4 regions of the Nocardioides ochotonae genome follow, and region 4 is predicted to be linked to each of the others. Evidence: predicted binding sites of a transcription regulator. Region 4 holds the regulator's gene; each other region holds the start of a gene.
The links. The regulator LexA, encoded in region 4, represses DNA repair genes until DNA is damaged. The targets are predictions, from matches to a motif close to TCGAACANNTGTTCGA.
Positions count from the first base shown of each region.

Region 1: the regulator LexA is predicted to act here: its motif matches at 1,576-1,591, upstream of HBO46_RS02855 (HNH endonuclease signature motif containing protein).
Region 2: the regulator LexA is predicted to act here: its motif matches at 2,031-2,046, upstream of HBO46_RS09410 (HNH endonuclease signature motif containing protein).
Region 3: the regulator LexA is predicted to act here: its motif matches at 1,903-1,918, upstream of HBO46_RS03450 (DUF222 domain-containing protein).

Region 1 is NZ_CP061769.1:585,192-588,552, forward strand. Features, by position in the region: gene otsB (trehalose-phosphatase) at 1-105, shown strand, start outside; gene HBO46_RS02855 (HNH endonuclease signature motif containing protein) at 262-1,563, opposite strand; SAM riboswitch class I at 1,782-1,922, shown strand; gene thrC (threonine synthase) at 1,934-3,220, shown strand; gene HBO46_RS02865 (MoaD/ThiS family protein) at 3,255-3,361, shown strand, end outside.
Region 2 is NZ_CP061769.1:1,951,045-1,954,405, forward strand. Features, by position in the region: gene HBO46_RS09405 (hypothetical protein) at 1-392, shown strand, start outside; gene HBO46_RS09410 (HNH endonuclease signature motif containing protein) at 712-1,980, opposite strand; gene HBO46_RS09415 (hypothetical protein) at 2,247-2,507, shown strand; partial or broken gene HBO46_RS09420 (HAD family hydrolase) at 2,524-2,955, opposite strand; gene HBO46_RS09425 (NADP-dependent oxidoreductase) at 3,038-3,361, opposite strand, start outside.
Region 3 is NZ_CP061769.1:691,455-694,815, forward strand. Features, by position in the region: gene HBO46_RS03445 (ABC transporter substrate-binding protein) at 1-1,264, shown strand, start outside; gene HBO46_RS03450 (DUF222 domain-containing protein) at 1,931-2,899, shown strand; gene HBO46_RS03455 (HNH endonuclease signature motif containing protein) at 2,836-3,240, shown strand.
Region 4 is NZ_CP061769.1:3,637,189-3,640,549, reverse strand. Features, by position in the region: gene HBO46_RS17480 (ATP-dependent DNA helicase) at 1-1,548, shown strand, start outside; gene lexA (transcriptional repressor LexA) at 1,685-2,407, opposite strand; gene HBO46_RS17470 (LysM peptidoglycan-binding domain-containing protein) at 2,780-3,127, shown strand; gene HBO46_RS17465 (hypothetical protein) at 3,269-3,361, opposite strand, start outside.

The DNA.
Region 1 (3,361 bases), 1.2 Mb from region 4:
ATGGCGCGCGCCGACATCGTCGTCCACGGCCCCGAGGGGGTCGTGGAGCTGCTGCGCCGGCTCACCGCCGACATCCGCGCCGCCCACGCGCACGTCGACGCCTGAGCGCTCGCGCTCGTCTGCTCGGTCCGTCGCCAGTCGCCCCGTCGACCGCAACCCCGTCGGCCGGGCGTTGCCGTCGGCCGAGCTTGTCGACACCGTCGGCGCGGACAGGGGACCGACCCCGCGAGCGGAGTGCTGGCGGGGTCCGGGGCGGTGGATCTACTCGTCGGGCGGGTGGGCGGTGACGAGCCTGGTCTCGCCGCACCGCTTCACCAGGTGCAGCCCGTGGGGCGAGCGCCAGAGGTACGTCGCCGCGTCAGTGGTGTCGTAGGTCCACGCCGTGTGGGTCTTGGCCCGGTGATGGCGGCGACACAACGGTGCGAGATTGCACGAGCACGTCGGGCCGTCGTCGCCGTGGGCGGTGACGTGGTCGGTGTCGCAGTGCCTCGCGGGTCTCTCGCACCACGGGAACGCGCACACCGGTTGGACCATCCGGGTCTGTTCGGCGAGGCGGTCGGGGACGGCGTAGGCGTCGGTGTCGTGGTGGGACTCGAGGTCGATGACCGGCTTGATCACCACCTGCGCGTCGCCGCTGCACCAGTCGCGGACCTGCGCGGTGGAGACGACGGACCGGGTCTCTTCGATCTGCGCGAAGCCGGCTTCGTCGCGGCTGATCGCGGCGTGGGAGAGGTGGACGTGGATGACGACCTGGCGGGGCTTCACCACCGACGCGGCGCCGTCACCTGCTTCGGCGCGGAGGTCGAAGGCCAGCTGTCGCCGGGCGAGCTCGCCGGCGGCCATCGAACGACGCACGTCCAACGACTCGGCGGACCCGAGCACCGCCAGCTCCTCGGCTCCGTGGCGGATCGCAGTTTCCAGGTCCATTGCGTCGGCGAGGTCGAGGACCCCTTCCACGTGGACGGTGCCGTCGTGGTTTGCCTCGCGGGTGTGGACGTCGAAGCGTCGCCCGGCGGCGGCCTCGCGGCGGTCCTTCTCGGCACCTTCGGGGTCGAATGTCACCCGGGCCCGGTCGACGAGCCGCCCGATCGCCGCCCACCCGACCTTGTCCACGCCTGCGGCTAGTTGGCGGTCCACGAACTCGGCACCGGTCAGCGGCAGCGTGGTGGTGAGCTGCGCGATCCGGCGGCCCTTCCAAGCCGGCACCTCGCCTGCGCGGACGCGCTTGAAGATCCGCGGCAGCCGGTGCGCCAACTCCAGCGCATCACCGACGAGGCCCCGGGCCGCATCGGTGGACATGCCGAGCGCGGCTCCGAACTCCATCGGGGCGAACTCCGCCACCAGCGGCGTACCTTCACCCGCCAGCGGCACGGCGAGCTCACCGAAGACCAGTCCGGTCGTCGGCGTTGCCTCGGCGACCGTCTCCTCCGGGTGCATCGCCGCCCACACCAGGGCGGCCTCCAGGATCAGCACCTCGCCCCGCTGCACCGCGGCCCGCTGCTCCTGCGCGAACGCCAGCACGGCGGCTGGGGTGTCGCAGTCGGGGAGCTCGTGGTCGGCCATGCCTTATCTTACTCGAACGCACGTTCGAGATGAAGGGGCGCGATGGAACTGCAAGGTAAAGACTTCTGCTGCGGCGGCACGGCCGCGAAGGTCGGCTGAGCGCTTTTCGGGGGCCTGTTGGCCGTTCCGCGACCGCCTGACACGCCTCGCCGGGCCGCGCTAGTCCACATCCCGGGACCGATGACCACCACTCGAAACGGTGCCCGTAAGGTGAGCCTTGCTCATCAAGAGGGACTGAGGGATACGGCCCGAAGAAGTCCCGGCAACCGCCACGAGCCTCCGCCTCCCGCCAGGGATCGGATCGTGGAAACGGTGCCAATTCCGTCCGGCGCGATGGTCGCAGCCGGAGAAGATGAGAAGGAGGTCCTTCATGAGCGCCGTTGTTTCCGAGTCGACCCAGGTCGCCACCCCGGCCCACGAGCTGCGCGACGGCGCGTTCGGCCACGCCACCGGGCTGAGCTGTCGTGAGTGCGGCCACCAGGTCGCCCTCGGGCCCCACTACGCGTGTCCGGAGTGCTTCGGCCCCCTGGAGATCGCCTACGACTTCCCGGCCGTCACCCGCGAGGAGATCGAGGCCGGTCCGGCCAACATCTGGCGCTACAAGGCGCTCCTCCCGGTGCCGAGCGACATCGAGTCCAGCCCCAACATGGAGCCCGGCTTCACCCGGCTACTCAAGGCCGACAACCTCGGCCGCGCCCTCGGCATCGACAACCTGTGGGTCAAGGACGACAGCACCAACCCCACCAACTCCTTCAAGGACCGCGTCGTCGCCTGCGCCCTGAGCGCGGCCCGCGAGTTCGGCAGCAAGGTCTTCGCCTGCCCCTCGACCGGCAACCTGGCCAACGCGGTCGCCGCGGCCGGCGCCCGTGCCGGGATCAAGACGGTCGTCTTCATCCCCAGCAACCTCGAGAAGCCCAAGCAGATCAACTCCGCGATCTACACCGACTCGCTGGTCGCCGTGAACGGCAACTACGACGACGTCAACAAGCTCGCCAGCGAGATCGCGGGCGAGGAGGACGGCTGGGCGTTCGTCAACGTCAACGTCCGCCCGTACTACGCCGAGGGCTCCAAGACCCTCGGCTACGAGATCGCCGAGCAGCTCGGCTGGCGCCTGCCCGACCAGATCGTCATCCCGGTCGCGTCCGGCTCGCAGCTGACCAAGGTGCACAAGGCCTTCCAGGAGCTGATCGAGCTCGGCCTCGTCGAGGACAAGCCCTACAAGGTGTACGGCGCCCAGGCCACCGGCTGCTCGCCGGTCTCGGTCGCCTACAAGGCCGGCGTCGACGCGATCCGCCCGGTCAAGCCGGACACCATCGCCAAGAGCCTCGCGATCGGCAACCCCGCCGACGGCATCTACGTCCTCGACGTGTGCCGCCAGACCGGGGGAGCGGTCGAGGACATCACCGACGACGAGGTGCGCGACGCGATCGTGCTGCTCGCCCGCACCGAGGGTGTGTTCACCGAGACCGCCGGCGGCACCACGGTCGGCGTGCTGAAGAAGCTCGTCGAGACCGGCCAGCTCGACACCAGCCTGGAGACGGTCGTCATCAACACCGGCCACGGCCTGAAGACCCTCGACGCGGTGGCCGACGTGGTCGGCGCCCGCGCGACGATCGAGCCGAACTACGCCGCGTTCCGCGACTCCGGCATCGTCTGATCCCCTCCCCGCACTCGCACTCCAGGAGCACCCCGTGAGCGTTTCCGTCCGGATCCCGACCATCCTGCGCACCTACACCGGCGGCGAGTCCGAGGTGAGCGCCACCGGCGCGACCCTGGCGGAGGTCATCGACGACCTCGA
Region 2 (3,361 bases), 1.7 Mb from region 4:
CGGAGACCCCCGAGCCGACCGAACAGTCGGCTGCCGACACAGAAGCGGCGGAGGAGATCTTGCCCGCCATTCCCGACGCGGCGCGCGTGAGGGTTGAGCCCACCCTCGGTGCCGGCAACTCCGAGGTCTACGAGTTCACCCCCAGGGGGGTGACCTACACGATCGCGATGACCTGTACGTCGTCCGTCGCCGGAGCTGAAGCTCAGCTCGTCAACTTCGACTACCCCGATGCCGCGTCCGTCATCGGCTGCGACGGGGTTACGACCAGCACGATCGTGAGCGCGCCCCCGGGCGCCAAGCGGATCCAGGTTCGAGCGGGAGATGGCAGCGACTGGGCCCTGAGCATCTACGACGGCACACCAGAAGGCGTGTCCGTCACGCCGGTCACGTAGGAATGGAGCGAAGCGATGGCTGCGGGACTGACCGTGCGCGCATCGCTGCCCGGAAGCTCTCACCGCGAGCTCAGTGGACCTGGCGGCTCAGCATGAGTGTCAACGGCAACAGTGCAGGTGGGGAAGGGGCATCGACGGTGAACGCTCGCGGGTCGTGGAACAGTGGAGTGCTGACTCGCGTCGGCCGGGGCGAGGTCACGATCACCGCAACTGCGTCGAACAAGCGCGGCAGGTTCTGCGCCGGGTCCTACCCCGCAGCCGCGACGAGCTGATATCGGGCCGGGGACGCGGCCTTCTATCCCCGGCTGCGACCATGTGCTCACGTCCGCCGACTGAATCGGATATCGCCGTTCGGCATCCGTTGGTGGACATATCGGTCGTCATGGATCAAATGATGGTGATGCGAGCACAGCAGCAATCCGTTGCCGAGAGCGGTCTTCCCGCCCGCTGACCATGGATTCACATGATGTGCCTCGCACCAGGTCGAGGGAATCGTGCATCCGTCGGCGCGGCATTCCTGGTCGCGAATTGCCAGGGCCTTTCTCTGACCCGGGCTGAAGAGCCGGTTCGTGCGACCGAGATCGAGCGGCACCGACTGGGTGCCGAGCACCGCGGGGACGAGATTGGCTGTGCAGGCGAGTCTGCGGGCCTCGCCCGCGGTGATGCGGGAGCCGTCCGCCAGCGTCGCGGACCCGAGGCCGTCGACGAGCGCCTGGAGGTCCATCGTGATCACGAGAGTGGTCGCGTCGCCGCCGTGCAGGGGGAGTCTCGAGGGGTCGATGGCCTCGAGCAGCGAGCAGAAGGCCTCGCCGAGCCGGCGCTCGTAGGGCACCCGCCGCCCGTCAGTGGCAGGCGAAGCGGTCTCGTCTGCTGCGCGCCGAGGGTTGGTGAACGACTCCAGCATCGTGGTCAGTCGCAGCGCGATGCTCTCCGGCACCCGGGCCCGGATCACTGCGGATCCGTCGCCGAGGTGCCGCACCCCCAGCGTCGTACGCCGCCGGGCGCGGCGCTCCGCGGCGCGCAGCTGCTCCTCCTCGACCTTCTCGGCCCACTCCGGCGCGACGACCTCCAGCAGCCGCTCAGCTAGGCGGGCCAGCTCACGTGGCCCGAAGTCGGCGGCCTGCTCCACGAGGTAGGTCTCGGCGCGGGCGAGCATGTCGGCCCACTCCTCGGCGCTTGCCTCGATGAGGTCGAAGGCGTCGGTGAGGTCGTCGAGCGCGGCCACGATCACGTGGCCCTGGTCGAGGCTGACGTGTCCGCCCGCGAGCGCGGTCCCGACGCGGTGCCAGCTCCGCTCGCAGGCGACTCCGAGCCGCTGCAGTCGCTGGGCGGTCGGGGCGGCGGTGTGGGTGCGGTGTGCCACCCAGGCGGCGACGTCGCGGCACCCGTCGGCGTCGGCCACGTCGTCGGCGCACGCGATCACCCGCGCGTGCATCGCCTGGGCCCGCGAGGCCAGGTGGGCCGTCATCCTCAGCGCCTGGCGCTTCTCCGAGATCGACAGGAAGGTCGGATCGCGGTCGGCGATCTTGTCGAGGAACGCCTCCGCGCACCCCACGTCGGCGAGGTAGGGATGAGCCGTGTCGGCCATCGATGCCTCCCGAGATCAAGGGATGTGGGGTGGGTTCCCCTATATCCCGATCCTACCCGTGTTCGAAATCTTTCGAACAGCATGGAAGGTAAAGGATGAATCTGTGGATAAAGGTCGCCGGACCGGGCGGGCCCTGATGCGATTGAGGTGTGACAGCGGTAGCCCTCGCCCCGGAGGCGCGGATCGCGGCAGTCGCGATCTGGGAGGGCTGGACGAATCGGGGGACGGTCCCCAAGGCCCCGCGAGTGATGATTCCGAATCGAGAGATGCTGCTCTTCACCGGCCCCGTCGGCGAGCTCAGAGACGCGCCGGCGCTCGCCTGGTACGGCTCCGCGCAGGGTCACCATCAAGAACCGAACGTCGTCTGGCCCGAGGATCAGGCCTGGTGCCTGGCCTGCGACGTCGACGAGGAGATCGAGTTCACCGTGGGCTGCTCCGTCGATGCGTCCCAAGACTTGGCACGAGCGCTACCCGGGGCAGTCCGACAGGTGCTCTACGGCCAGGAGGCGCCGTTGTACCGCGAATAGCGCCTACCGGCCTGCCTCAGCGCGGGGTAGGGCTCGGCTGGCCATCCAAGATGGCTCGAGCGGCTGCCGCTACCGAGCCGACCACCAGATCCGGCTGGTGGCCCGTCGGGTCCGATCCGTCGTCGAGCCACGCCGTGCTCAGCCCGACGGCAGCCCCACCCGCGACGTCGAGCTCGAGACTGTCGCCGATCATCCAGCCCTCGAGCGTGCAACCGAGCCTGCTGGCGAGCGCGTGGAAGATGGCAGGAGCCGGTTTGCGGGCACCGACAGCGTCGGACACGACCCATCCGTCGACGAGGGCGTCCAGGCCGGTGCGGCGAATCTTGCCCTCCTGGTTGTCGAGCATGCCGTTCGTGATGACGCCGAGAGTCCAGCCGGCTGTCCGAAGCTCGGCCAGGGCGCGCCGGTCCGCGTCGGTGACCGTCACGAGCGACGGCATCTGCGACCGGTAGTCGGCCCAGACGCTGTCAGCCGATGTCGCAGCTCAACCGTAGAGCGAGGGGCAGCGGTTCAGCGCAGCCCCAGGACCCTCACAACCGCACCAACATCTTGCCGAGGTTCTCGCCACGGTGCAGCCCCAGGAACGCGTCCACCGCGTGGTCGAGCCCCTCGACGACCGTCTCGCGGCTGACCAGCTTGCCGTCGGCGACCCACTGCCTCGCCAGCTGCTGGTACTCCCGGGCCACGTCGCCGTGGTCGGTGACGATGAAGCCCTGCATCCGCAGCCGCTTGGTGACCACCTGGAACATGTTGCGCGGGCCCGGGGTCGGCAACTCGTCGTTGTAGCTCGCGATCGAGCCGCAGGCGGCGATCCGGCCGTGGTCGGAGAGCAGCGCGATGGCGGCCTCGAGGTG
Region 3 (3,361 bases), 1.3 Mb from region 4:
GTCGCAGCCCCGCGAGGTCGAGCTGACCTTCGGCGTGTGGGGCAGCGACGACGAGATCGCGGCGTACGAGTCGACCGTGGCGCAGTTCAACGCCATCTCCGAGGAGAGCAACGTCCGGATCGTGGCGTTCCCGAACCGCGAGGCGCTGGTCAAGGCGCTGCGCACCGGCGCCCGCGAGACGCCCGACGTCTACATGCTCGACCGCCAGGACCTGGTCTGGGCCCACGACGACGACCTCAACATCCCGATCGGGGAGCTCCTCGACGAGCGCGGCGTGGAGTTCGGCGACCGCTACTCCCGCTCCGCGCTCGAGGCCTTCGGGCTCGACCGCGAGCTGCAGTGCATGCCCTACGGCATCTCGCCCACGGTCATGTACTACAACACCGACCTCGTCGACTTCGACCGGATGGCCGAGCTCGGCCTCGACGTCCCGTCGGCCGCCCGCACCAAGTGGACCTTCGCGCAGTTCGAGGAGGCCGCGAACTTCGCCTCCCGCAAGCGCCGGGGGACCAAGGGCGTGCACGTCCCGCCGACCCTCCTGGGCCTCGCGCCGTTCGTGTACTCCGGCGGCCCGCTGTTCGACGACGAGACCGACCCGACCTCGCTCGCCCTGAACGACGACGACTCGCGCGAGGCGCTGGCCGAGTCCCTGCGGGTGCTGCGTGACCCGACGCTGACGCTGTCCGACGCCCAGCTGGCCCGCCGTACGGCGCTGGACTGGTTCAAGGCCGGCAAGGTCGCGATGATCCCCGGCGACCGCTCGCTCGTGCCCGAGCTGCGCCGCGTGCGGGGGCTGGACTTCGACGTCATCCCGATGCCGGTCCTGGAGTCCCCGGCGACCGTCGGCGACATCACCGGGCTCTGCGTCTCCACCACCGCCCGCAGCGTGCCCGAGGCCGCCGACTTCGTGGTGCACGCGCTGTCCACCGAGTCGGTGCGCGAGGTGACGCGTGCGGGCTACCTGGCACCCGCCAACCAGGAGGTCGCGCTCAGCGAGGACTTCCTGCAGCCCGGCCGCCAGCCCGAGCACGCCGGCGCGTTCAACACCAGCGTGCGGGCCCTGCAGATCCCGCCGCTGCTCGACGTGTGGGGCGAGCTCGAGGCCGCGGTGAACCCGATCCTGCGCGAGCTCTTCACCGTCCCGGTCGTCGATGACATCGGCGACTACACCGAGCGCATCGACGAGGCCTCCCGCGCCGTCCTGGACCCCGAGTCGGTCGAGGAGTCGCCCACGGAGGAGCCCTCGGGTTCACCGACGGAGTAGTTTCTCCGCTTCGTTGGTCGGTGGCGGGGGTGTGGGTGAACCTTGTCGATGCCCCGCTGGCCGGCCGCCGCCGTTGGTCGAGCTTGTCGAGACTGGCCCCGCGTAGTCAGCGGGTGTCCTGCCCGGGACTTGTCCGTTTCCGGCTGCCGGCCCGGCCTGGGTTGGAGTGGCTGGCCTGGTCAGGAGCTTGACCGACCGGTGTAAGCGCACCGGTCGTGTCTCATCACAGTCCTTGGTGATCAGCACCGCTGCGCCTGGCGGTCCCCGCCGACGCGCGGGGTGTCCAGCCGGGGCTGGGACGGGGCCTTACGCGCGACGCGGACCGCGTCGAGGGGGACTTCGCGCCGCTGCGGCGCTCCGCACGCACCGGCCGGTTCGCCGCCCAGAAGCTGCCCGCGATGGTGCGCACCGCGGCCGGGTCCACTCCGAGGCCGCGTTCGCGATGCTCGCCGGCGCCGCCCGTCACGGCGAACAGCGGACAAACCACGAAAGTCCCCGCCCCGCACCCCTTGACCAGACAGAGGAGCGTCCCCGGCTGGTGAGGGTCTCGACGGCCTCGCTGGCGCGCGCTGCTCGACCAACGGTGGTCGACCTCCGTCGGACGCCTGGCCGAGATCGCGGTGGACAACCCCTTATTCTCGAACATGCGTTCGAGTAGAATGAGGCATGGCCTCCCCCGAACTCCCCGAGTGCGACACCCCAGCCGCCGTGCTGGCGTTCGCGCAGCGCCGCCGGGCTGCGGCCCAGCGGGCGGAGATCGACGTCGTGGAAGCGGCTCTGGTGTGGGCGTCGATGCACCCGGAGGAGTCGGTCTCTGAGGTTTCGACAGGGTCAACCAACGGGTTGGTGTTCGGGGAGGGCGCGGTGCCCCTGGCGGGTGAGGGTGCGCCGCTGGTGGCGGAGTTCGCGCCGATGGAGTTCGGCGCCGCGCTGGGTCTGTCGACCGACTCCGCCCGAGCGCTGGTCGGGGACGCGCTGGAGCTGGCGCATCGGTTGAAGCGGACCTGGAAGCTGGTCCGCGCCGGCAAGGTGCCGCTGTGGAAGGCGCGGCGGCTCGCACAGCTGACCACCACCCTGCCGCTCGATGGGGCGGACTTCGTGGACCGCCAGCTCGCCGCCGTCGTCGGGAAGATCAGCTGGGCCGGGATCGAGCGGCTCGTCGATCAGGCCCGCGTGATGTTCGACCCCGAGGGCGCGGAGAAGCAGCGCCTTGCCGCTGCGGACGCGCGTCGCTTCGACGTCCACACCCGCGAGGCCACCCACGACGGCACCGTCCACGTCGAGGGGGTGCTCGACCTCGCCGACGCACTCGACCTCGACGCCGCGATCCGGCACGGCGCCGAGGAACTGGCGGCTCTCGGGTCGACGGAGGCGTTGGACGTGCGTCGCTCGATCGCGGCCGGTGAGCTGGCCCGACGGCAACTCGCCCTCGACCTGCGGGCCGAAGCCGGTGATGGTGCTGCCTCGGTCGTGAAGCCGCGCCAGGTCGTGTCATCCACGTCCACCTCTCCCACGCCGCGATCAGCCGTGATGAGGCCGGCATCGCCCACGTCGAGGAGACCCGGTCGATCGTGTCCACCGAGCAGGTCCGCCAGTGGTGCAGCGGCGACGCCCAGGTGGTCGTCAGGCCGGTGATCGACCTCGAGGCCCACCACCCCACCGCCGCCTACGCAGTGCCTGACCGGCTCGTCGAGCAGACCCGTCTCACCCAGCCGGTGTGCGCGTTCCCGTGGTGCGAACGACCGGCCCGGCGCTGCGACACCGACCACGTCACCGCCCACGGTGACGGTGGCCCGACGTGCTCGTGCAATCTCGCGCCGCTCTGCCGGCGACATCACCGAGCGAAGACCCACACCGCGTGGACCTACGACACCACCGATGCCTCGACGTACCTCTGGCGATCGCCCCACGGGCTGCACCTGGTCAAGGACCACGGCGAGACCCGGCTCGTCACCGCACACCCACCGGACGAGTAGATCGACCGCCCCGGCCCCGTCGACAGCCCGCCGGCGGGGCCATACCCCTGCCCGGTCCGGCTACCCCGGACTTGGGATGCTCCGCTGTCTGTCGAGGGTGTGAGGCGGAGCCTCCCGAGGC
Region 4 (3,361 bases):
TGGGCCGACAAGGAGGCCGAGGACGGCGGCAGCGGCGAGCGCGACAACGCCCCGCGCCACACCGACAAGGAGTGGCGCCAGGTCAGCGTCAGCCACCGCGAGTGCCTCGGCGCCGCCAAGTGCCCCTTCGGTCAGGAGTGCTTCGCCGAGCTGGCCAAGGAGAAGGCCCAGAAGTCCCACCTGATCATCACCAACCACTCGCTGCTGGCGATCGACGCGGTCGAGGGCGTCCCGATGATCCCCGACTACAACGTCGTGGTGATCGACGAGGCCCACGAGCTGACCCAGCGGGTCACCCAGGCCGCCACCGACGAGCTGTGGGCCGCCGAGGTGGAGCGGGCCGCCCGGCGCGCCCAGCGCTACGTCGACGGCAGCGAGGCCGACGACCTCTCCGACGCCGCCGACGCACTGCGCGCCGCGATGGGCGAGGCCCGCCCGGGGCGCCTCGAGCAGCTCCCGGTCGACCTCGGGGACGCGCTCGTGCTGGTCCGTGACAGCGCCCGCGCCGCGATCTCGGCGTTCCCCAAGGACAAGGACCGCGACGGGGAGGCCGACGCCGGCCGCACCCAGGCCCGCGGCACGCTCCAGGAGGTCTTCACGACCGCGGAGCGGATGGCCGCGGAGCTCGACTCCGACGTCCTGTGGATGACCGAGGGCTCCGAGCGGATGCCCCCGCGGCTGTGTGTGGCGCCGCTGCAGGTCTGGGGCCAGATGCGCGACAAGCTGCTCAACGAGAAGACCGTCGTGTTCACCTCGGCCACCCTGATGCTCGGAGGCGACTTCAGCTCGGTCGCGACCAGCGTCGGGCTCAAGCCGTCCGAGCGGATCATCGACGGCTCGCCGACCGCGGCCGCACCGGGGGAGGGCCAGCCCTGGCGGGGCCTCGACGTCGGGTCGCCGTTCGACTACGGCCAGCAGGGCATCCTCTACGTCGCGCGTCACCTCCCGCCGCCGGGACGCGACGGGCTGGTCAAGGCCCAGCTCGACGAGATCGTGGAGCTGATCGACGCCGCCGACGGGCGCGCGCTGGGCCTGTTCTCCTCGCGCCGCGCGGCCGAGGCGGCGGCCGAGGAGGTCCGCAAGCGGCTTCCGCACCTGACGACGCTCGCGCAGGGCGACGCCCAGCTGCCCGAGCTGGCCAAGCAGTTCGTCGCCGACCCGCACACCTGCCTGTTCGGCACGCTGACGCTCTGGCAGGGCCTCGACGTACCCGGCGAGACCTGCCAGCTGGTGCTGATCGACCGGATCCCGTTCCCGCGCCCCGACGACCCGCTGATGTCGGCGCGGCAGAAGGCGGCCGACAAGGCCGGCGGCAACGGGTTCATGCAGGTCGCCGCCACCCATGCCGCGCTGCTGATGGCCCAGGGCGCCGGTCGGTTGATCCGCACGACCTCCGACCGCGGCGTGGTCGCGGTCCTCGACCCGAGGCTGGCGACCGCGCGCTACGGCGGCTTCCTCAAGGCCAGCCTGCCCTCGATGTGGACGACCACCGACCCGGGGATCGTGCGCCAGGCGCTGGCCCGGCTCGCGGGCAAGCCCTCCGCCTGAGCCGCTCCGCCGGCCGGCATCGCGCCGCGTGCGCGACGAGCGAGGACCTCGCAACGGCGACGGGGCTGGCGCGGGGTGAGCGTGTCACCCCGCGCCAGCCCCGGTCAGAGCCGCGCTGCGTCGATCCGTGCCGGGATCAGACCCGGCGCAGGACCGCGGTGACCTTGCCCAGGATCGATGCGTGGGTGCCGTCGATGGGCTCGTAGGCGTCGTTGTGGGGGAGCAGCCAGACCTTGCCGTCCTTGCGCTGGAAGGTCTTCACCGTGGCCTCGCCGTCGATGAGCGCGGCCACCATGTCGCCGTTGTTGGCGGTCTGCTGCTGGCGGATCACCACGTAGTCGCCGTTGCAGACGGCGGCGTCGATCATCGAGTCGCCGGAGACCTCGAGGAGGAACAGCTGCCCGTCGCCGACCAGCTGGCGCGGCAGCGGGAAGACGTCCTCGACCCGCTCCTCGGCCAGGATCGGCCCACCCGCGGCGATCCGACCCACGACGGGCACGTACGACGGGGCCGGCACGCTGTCGCCGATGCCGGTCTCGTCGATCGAGGATCCCTCGCCCGAGGACATCGCCTTGCGTGCGGCCATCACCTCGGGCAGGAACACCTCGAGGGCGCGCGGGCGGTGCGGGTCGCGCTTGATGAAGCCCTTCTGCTCGAGGACCTTCAGCTGGTGCGCGACGCTCGAGGAGCTGGTCAGGCCGACCGCCTGCCCGATCTCGCGCATGCTCGGCGGGTAGCCGCGCTTCTCGATGCAGTCGGTGATGTGGGTCAGGACCCGCACCTGGCGCGGGGTGAGCCCGGTCGCGTCGGCGGGACCGTCGGGGAGCTCAGCGACCCCGTCGCTCTTCTTCTTGGCCATCTGTGCCTTCCCTCGGGTCGTGGTCCGGGTTGTCGGTGCCCGCTCGCCCGGTAGTCGTCCCCGGGTCGGTGGCGTGAGGCCACCGTAGCGACTCCCACCCCCAGAGTTCAAACATCTGTTCGAAGGGCGTGTCGCGGGCCGGTCGCGGACCTCGACCCTCGAGGTGCCTCGAACATTTGTTCGCTCAGGTGCTTGCGTTCCTCGAACACCTGATCTAACGTCGTACACATGTTCGATCGAACGTCTGGTCGAACCGCTGATCTGGTCCTGTTCCGGCGGGACTGTCGGTGGCGGGCGTTAGACATCCTCTGACGCCGCGATCCGCGGCCGACGCACTTTCCTGCACTTCCCGGCACTTCCCCAGGAGCCATCATGAGCACGCTGCACCCCGCAATCGCGATCGCCCCCGCTCGCCCGACGAGCGGTCAGTCGGTGCGACTCACCCGCCGAGGTCGCGCGGTGATCTTCGGGTTCTGCGTCGCGGTGCTGCTCGCCGTGGGGTTCGCCCTCGCCGGCGGCTCGATGGCCACGGCGGAGAAGGGTCAGGCGGAGCCCACGGAGGTCATCACGGTCGGCACTGGCCAGACCCTGTGGGAGATCGCCTCGGAGATCAGTGACGACGGCGACGTGCGTGAGGCGATGCGTCACATCGAGCGGCTCAACGCCCTCGAGTCCCCGATGCTCATCGCCGGTCAGCGCCTGGCGGTGCCCACCAGCTGACGCCACATCCAGACATCGCCGGTCGCCTCGACCCCGACCGGCGAGCAGGGGAAGAGCGGGGGGCGGGACCATGAGGTCCCGCCCCCTGTTTCATGTGCGGAGGCGTCCGATCCCCGGTGCCCGGTGGTCAGGGCTGGGTGCTCAGCGCGCCGCGCGCCGTCCGCCCGGGGCGGTGGCCCGTGGGGCGGCGGTGTGCTCCGGTTGAGCGGGGTGCGGCGCCGGGAGGGCGGAGTC